Regions from separate parts of the Micromonospora sp. CA-240977 genome, predicted to be linked through region 1. Evidence: riboswitches for the same ligand, from Rfam matches in the RefSeq annotation. Region 1 holds a riboswitch; the other holds the start of a gene.

Region 1 (3,391 bases):
GAGGCCGGGCACCTGCTCGGCCGGGAACCGGGCGACGACCTGGACGCCGAGGCGGCCGAGCTGGCCGACCGGTACGAGGCGGTCGTCTCGTTGTACGGGCACGTGGCCGCCCCGGACGGGCGGGGCTGGCGGGAGGAGAGCGGCGACGCCGGGCTGGGCACCTCCGGCAGCGGGGACGTGCTCGCCGGGTTGCTGGCGGGGTTGCTGTCCCGGGGCGCCGACCCGGCGCAGGCCGCCTGCTGGGGGTCGTTCGCGCACGCCGTGAGCGGTCAGCGGCTGATCCCCCGGTACGGCCGGATCGGCTTCCTCGCCCGGGAGTTGCTCGACGAGATCCCCGGAACGCTGTCGATGGTCTGATCGGCCGATATCCGCTGTTTCCGCATTTGACCTGCTGGGTACCGGATTCACACCAGACGAGATCCAGGGAGGTCATACCCGTGTCGACCGATGCCATCGTCCTGCTCAAAGAGGACCACAAGGAGATGCGCCGCCTCTTCAAGGCCTTCCAGGACGCCGAGGAGGGGCCGGCGAGCCAGCGGCAGAAGCTGGTGAACCAGATCCTGGAGGCCCTCACCGTGCACACGTACCTCGAGAACGAGGTCATGTACCCGGAGGTCCGCCGCCTGCTGCCCGACCTGGAGGACGACATCCTCGAGTCGTACGAGGAGCACCACGTCGCCGACGTGCTCTGCGCCGAGTTGGCAAGCATGGACGCCAGCGACGAACGCTTCACCGCCAAGACGACGGTGCTGATCGAGAACGTCACCCACCACGTCGAGGAGGAAGAGGAGGAGTGGTTCCCGAAGGTCCGCGACGCCCTGGGCCGTAAGCAGTTGCAGGAGATCGGCGAGAAGATGATCGCGCTGCGGGCGGACGCCCCGCGGACCCCCACCGCTCCGAAGGCGATCAAGAAGGCGATGGACGCGATGACCGCCTGAGTCGACCACGGACACCGAGGGGCCCGGCGTGCTGCCGGGCCCCTCGTCGTGCGTGGTCAGCTGCCCGAACCCGGCTCGGCCATGTGCCGGTGCTGCTCGGACTTGAGCCTGTCCGGGATGATCTTGCCGGCCGCGGTCTGCACCTTGTTCATCAGCGAACCCGCGGTGACCGTCTGATCGCCCTTCATCAGCGCCTCGAAGCCCTGCGCGGCCACCTTGGCCGGGTCGTCCTTCGAGCCCGAGCCGACCCGGGTGTCCGCCATGTCGGCCCGGTCGAAGAACGCCGTGTCGGTCGGCCCGGGCATCAACGCGGTCACCGTGACGCCGGTGTCCTTCAGCTCGTTGCGCAGCGCCTCGGCGAAGGACTGCACGAACGACTTGGAGGCGTTGTACACCGCCTGGAACGGCCCCGGCATGGTCGAGGCGATCGACGAGGTGAACAACACCCGACCCGCGCCCCGCTCGACCATGCCGGGCAGCAGCCGCTTCGCCAGGTGCACCGTCGAGCGCACGTTGAGGTCGACGATCTCCAACTCGTCGCGCAGGTCGGTCCCGCCGACGAAGGCGCCGCCGGCGCCCCGGCCGGCGTTGAGCGCCAGGGCGTCCACCGGACGCCCGGTGGCGGCGATCGCCGAGGCCAGCTCCTCCACGCCCTGCTCCCGGGCCAGGTCGACGCGGACGGGCTGGACCTGTGGGCCGCCGTCGCGGCGCAGCTTCTCGGCCGCCGCCGAGATGCCGTCGTCCTCGGCGACCACGACCAGGTCGAAGCCGTGCTCGGCGAACTGCGCGGCCAGCTCGTACCCGATTCCGCTGGACGCCCCGGTCACCACGGCGAGCGGCCGGTCGGTGGACGGTGTGGTCATGATGGGTGACTCCTCTCCTGCGGGTGGCGTACCCGCTCATTAGGAGGTGCCCCCACATCGGCCGGGCAACCCTTCCGGCGCGTGGCGTACGGAGGTCGCCCGGGACGGCCCCGGCCGGCCCGGTAGGATCGGCGCGGGCCGTTACTGGCGCGTGGGGATGGACAACCATCGGGGAGCGGCCCCGTCACGAGGACGTTTGCCGAGCGCCTGGGCCTTCCCGCACGTCTGTTGGAGGTCGCATGTCGCACAACGCCGAGTCCACCGCATTCCGTAGTGCCCTCGAGGTGATCCGGGCCGTCGAACCGCGGGTCGCCGACGCCATCGGCGCCGAGCTGACCGACCAGCGGGAGTCGCTCAAGCTCATCGCCAGCGAGAACTACGCCTCCCCGGCGACCCTGCTGGCCATGGGCAACTGGTTCAGCGACAAGTACGCCGAGGGCACCGTCGGCCGCCGGTTCTACGCCGGCTGCCAGAACGTCGACACCGTCGAGGCGCTCGCCGCCGAACATGCCCGGGAGCTGTTCGGCGCCCCGCACGCGTACGTGCAGCCGCACTCGGGCATCGACGCCAACCTGGTGGCCTTCTGGGCGGTGCTGGCCGACCGGGTCGAGTCCCCCGCGCTGAAGAAGGCGCAGGTCCGCCAGGTCAACGACCTCACCGAGGCCGACTGGTTCGCGCTGCGCCGCGAGCTGGGCAACCAGCGGATGCTCGGCATGTCGCTGGACGCCGGCGGTCACCTCACCCACGGTTTCCGGCCGAACATCTCCGGCAAGATGTTCGACCAGCGCAGCTACGGCACCGACCCGGCGACCGGCCTGATCGACTACGACCGGGTCGCCGAGGCCGCCCGCGAGTTCAAGCCGCTGATCCTGGTCGGCGGTTACTCGGCGTACCCGCGGAAGGTGAACTTCCGGATCCTGCGGGAGATCGCCGACTCGGTCGGCGCCACCTTCATGGTCGACATGGCGCACTTCGCCGGCCTGGTCGCCGGCAAGGTGTTCACCGGCGACTTCGACCCGGTGCCGCACGCGCACATCGTCACCACCACCACCCACAAGTCGCTGCGCGGCCCGCGCGGCGGCATGGTGCTCTGCCAGCCGGAGCTGGCCGACCAGGTGGACCGCGGCTGCCCGATGGTGCTCGGTGGCCCGCTGCCGCACGTGATGGCCGCGAAGGCCGTCGCCCTCGCGGAGGCCCGCCGCCCCGACTTCGCCGACTACGCCCAGCGGATCGTGGACAACGCGCAGGCACTCGCCGAGGGGCTGCTGCGCCGGGGCGCGAAGCTGGTCACCGGTGGCACCGACAACCACCTGGTGCTGATCGACGTGTCCGGCTACGGGCTCACCGGCCGGCAGGCCGAACAGGCGCTGCTCGACTCCGGCATCGTCACCAACCGCAACTCGGTCCCGCAGGACCCGAACGGGGCCTGGTACACGTCCGGCATCCGGATCGGCACCCCGGCGCTGACCACCCGGGGCCTGGGCACCGCCGAGATGGACCAGACCGCGGAGCTGATCCACACCGTGCTGACCCAGACCACGGCCGGCGCCAACGCCGACGGCACCCCGTCCAAGGCGAAGTACACGCTCG
Region 2 (3,391 bases), 2.1 Mb from region 1:
TGCGGCGATCGTTCGGTCTCGTTCATCGTCATCTCCGTTTCAGGCGAGGGTGGTGACCGGGCGGGCGAGCACGGCGCGGACGACGCGGCGGGCACGATGCAGGCGGACCCGGGCGGCGACCGGCGACATCCCGAGCACTGTCGCCGCGTCCGCGACGGTGAGGCCGTCCACGGCGACGAGTTCGACGAGCGTTCGGGTGCCCTCGGGTAGCTCGCTCAGCGCCCGACAGGTGCGGCGGGCCGCCGACTCGGCGTCGATCCGCTCCTCGATGCGGGTGATGTCGTCGGGGCCGAGGTCCCGTCGTCCGGCCAGTCGGCCGGTCACCCGCAGTCGTTGGGCCGCCCGACGCCGCTCGTCGCCGATGACGTTGCGGGCCACCCCGTACAGCCAGCCGACCTGGCTACCCCGCTCCGGCCGGTAGCTGGCCGCCGACTCGATCACCGCCAGGAACACGTCGGCGGTCAGGTCGGCCGCGAGGTGGGGATCGTCGACCCGCCGCGCCACGAACCGGCCCACCGCCTCCACGTGCCGCCGGTAGAAGACCTCGAAGGCCACCGGATCGGCCCCGATCCCGGAAATGTCATCATCGGCTCCGCTGGGCTCACTCACGGGCCGTCCTCTCGTAGCCTGCACACTCCTTCTTCGTCAGTCGGAGCACGGGTGTTACCGAGCCATCCGACATGACCGCCGGCCCGTATGGTGAGGCCGTGATCACCTGCGTCGTGCACTACACCATCGACCCCACTCAGATCGATGTGTTCGAAGACTTCGCTCGAACCTGGATGCGGCTGGTTGCCAAGCACGGTGGCGTGCACCACGGCTACTTCCTGCCCGCCGAGGGCGCCAGCGACAAGGCCGAGGCGCTGTTCAGCTTCGAGAGCCTGGCGGCTTACGAGCGGTACCGCGCACTGTTCGGCAACGACCCGGAGTTCGTCGAGGCTGATCGCATCCGCGAAACCTCGGGCTGCGTCGTACGGTACGAGCGGACGTTCATGCGCCCACTCCTGCCGACTGATTGACCCCCCGCGCCTGCCCGCCCGGCGCGGTCGGCGGGCACCAGTCCGGACGAACGGCAGCACGCCCCCGACGCGGAGGGCGGCGCTGCTGGTCCGGTTGGGCAGTTGGCCTGGTGATGCGGCATCATCGAAGCACCGGCGACTGGCGGCACGGGGATGGTGGAACCATCGGGGAGCCTCTCGCGGGCGTCGACCGCCTGGGCGCCTGCGTCGAGGGACCATCATGACCACGACCAGCGAATCCGCCGAGCACCCCACCCCGTCGAGCGCTGCCCGCCTCCTGCCGGGCGCACCCGTCGCCGAAGCCGTCCTGGCCGAGACCGCCGCCGCTGCCGCCCGCCTGCGCGACCGCGGGATCACCCCGAGCCTCGCCACCATCCTCGTCGGCGACGACGACGCCAGCGCCGGTTACATCGCTATCAAGCAGCGGCAGGCGGCCGAACTCGGGTTCGCCTCCCCGCACGTGCACCTGCCCGCCACCGTCGCCCAGGCGGATCTGCACCGGGCCATCGCCCGCTTCAACACCGATCCGGCCGTGCACGGCATCCTCGTGCAGTACCCCGTTCCGGGGCATCTGGACTACGACGCCGCGCTGCTGACCATCGACCCGGACAAGGACGTCGACGGCATGCACCCGCTGAACATGGGGCGTCTCGCCGTCGGTCTGCCCGGCCCGCTGCCGTGCACCCCCGCCGGCATCGAAGCTCTCCTGGCGTACCACCAGATCCCCGTCGCCGGCCGGGAGGTCGTCATCCTCGGCCGGGGCGCCACCCTGGGCCGCCCCCTGGCGATGCTGCTCGCCCAGAAGCGTCCGACCGCCAACGCCGCCGTCACCGTCGTCCACACCGGCGTGCCCGACTGGCCCCGCTACACCCGGCGTGCCGACATTCTGGTCGCCGCCGCCGGCGTACCCGGGATCGTGCGGCCTGAGCACGTCAAGCCCGGCGCCGTCGTCATCGGCGCCGGCGTCCGCTACGAAGGCCGGCGCCTCCTGCCGGACGTGGACGAAGCGTGCGCCGAGGTCGCCGGCGCCATCACGCCCCGGGTCGGCGGGGTCGGTCCGACCACCGTCGCGATGCTGTTCCGCAACGCCGTCCGCGCCGCCGAACGCGCGAACCAGTAGCCCGGTCGCCGAGACTCACCGCACCCAGCCCAGGAACCGCCGGTGCAGCAGCCCGGCGGGCACCCAGGTCAGGTCCTCGGCCGCCCAGACCGTCGCACTTCCCATGATCAAGTGATGAAAAGTAGGCCCCAGGGCCATCCTTTACCTACTTCTCATCACTTGATCATGAGGGACGAGATCCGGAAACGGCGCTGCCCCGACCTCCCGCGAGGGAGACCGGGGCAGCGCCGCGTTAGACGTACGTCAGCTGCAGCCGCTGGTGGAGCCGCAGCCCTCGCAGACGTAGCAGCTGCCCGCGGGGCGCATCTTCGTACCGCAGGTGAAGCAGAGCGGCGCGTCGGCGGCCTTGCCGATGACGGCCTCCAGCAGTTCGGTGCTGGAGCCCACGCTCGGCGCCGGCTTGGCGGCGGCCACGTCGGCCATCTCCTGGGCCGGCTGGGCGACGGCCTCCGACTTGGCCGGGGCCTCCACCGGTGCCGAGGACGCCATCGCGGTGAGCTCGACGCCGGTGACGGCGGCGGCCTCCGCGTCGGCCTCGGCCCGCAACTGGGCGGCCCGCTCCGAGGCGGTGAAGATGCCCAGCTCGGCGCGGCGCTCGTAGGGCAGGAAGTCCAGCGCCAGGCGACGGAAGATGTAGTCCATCACCGAGGCCGCCATCCGCACGTCCGGGTCGTCGGTCATGCCGGCCGGCTCGAAGCGCATGTTGGTGAACTTGCTGACGAACGTCTCCAGCGGCACGCCGTACTGGAGGCCGATGCTGATGGCCACCGAGAAGGCGTCCATCACGCCGGCCAGGGTCGAGCCCTGCTTGGACATCTTCAGGAAGACCTCGCCGAGGCCGTCGTCCGGGTAGGACGACGCGGTGAGGTAGCCCTCGGCGCCACCGACGGAGAAGCTGACCGTCTCGGACGGGCGCTTCTTCGGCAGGCGCTTACGCACCGGCCGGTACTCGATGACCTTCTCCACGGCGACCGGCGCGGCCTCGACGGCGGCCGGCTCGGTGGCCTTGTTGGACTTGGCCACCGAGAGCGGCTGACCGACCTTGCAGTTGTCCCGGTAGATCGCCAGCGCCTTGAGGCCGAGCTTCCAGCCCTCGAAGTAGATCTTCTCGACGTCCTCGACGGTGGCCGCCTCCGGCATGTTGACCGTCTTGGAGATGGCCCCGGAGACGAACGGCTGGATGGCCGCCATCATCCGCACGTGACCCATCGGGGCGATCGTCCGCTCGCCCATGGCGCAGTCAAAGACCGGG

The links. Region 1 has a riboswitch for ZMP and ZTP ahead of ACQPWW_RS18235 (glycine hydroxymethyltransferase). Riboswitches for the same ligand answer to the same signal wherever they lie in the genome.
Region 2: linked by a shared signal. The riboswitch ahead of ACQPWW_RS08390 (bifunctional 5,10-methylenetetrahydrofolate dehydrogenase/5,10-methenyltetrahydrofolate cyclohydrolase) and the one ahead of ACQPWW_RS18235 (glycine hydroxymethyltransferase) in region 1 are both predicted to bind ZMP and ZTP.

The regions. Positions count from the first base shown of each region.
Region 1 covers NZ_CP192055.1:3,923,111-3,926,501, forward strand. Annotated here, with positions in the region: gene ACQPWW_RS18220 (NAD(P)H-hydrate dehydratase) at 1-357, shown strand, start outside; gene ACQPWW_RS18225 (hemerythrin domain-containing protein) at 438-938, shown strand; gene ACQPWW_RS18230 (SDR family NAD(P)-dependent oxidoreductase) at 995-1,801, opposite strand; ZMP/ZTP riboswitch at 1,932-2,021, shown strand; gene ACQPWW_RS18235 (glycine hydroxymethyltransferase) at 2,041-3,391, shown strand, end outside.
Region 2 covers NZ_CP192055.1:1,800,725-1,804,115, reverse strand. Annotated here, with positions in the region: gene ACQPWW_RS08405 (CU044_5270 family protein) at 1-26, opposite strand, end outside; gene ACQPWW_RS08400 (RNA polymerase sigma factor) at 40-609, opposite strand; gene ACQPWW_RS08395 (NIPSNAP family protein) at 708-1,019, shown strand; ZMP/ZTP riboswitch at 1,145-1,226, shown strand; gene ACQPWW_RS08390 (bifunctional 5,10-methylenetetrahydrofolate dehydrogenase/5,10-methenyltetrahydrofolate cyclohydrolase) at 1,240-2,139, shown strand; gene ACQPWW_RS08385 (vitamin B12-dependent ribonucleotide reductase) at 2,383-3,391, opposite strand, start outside.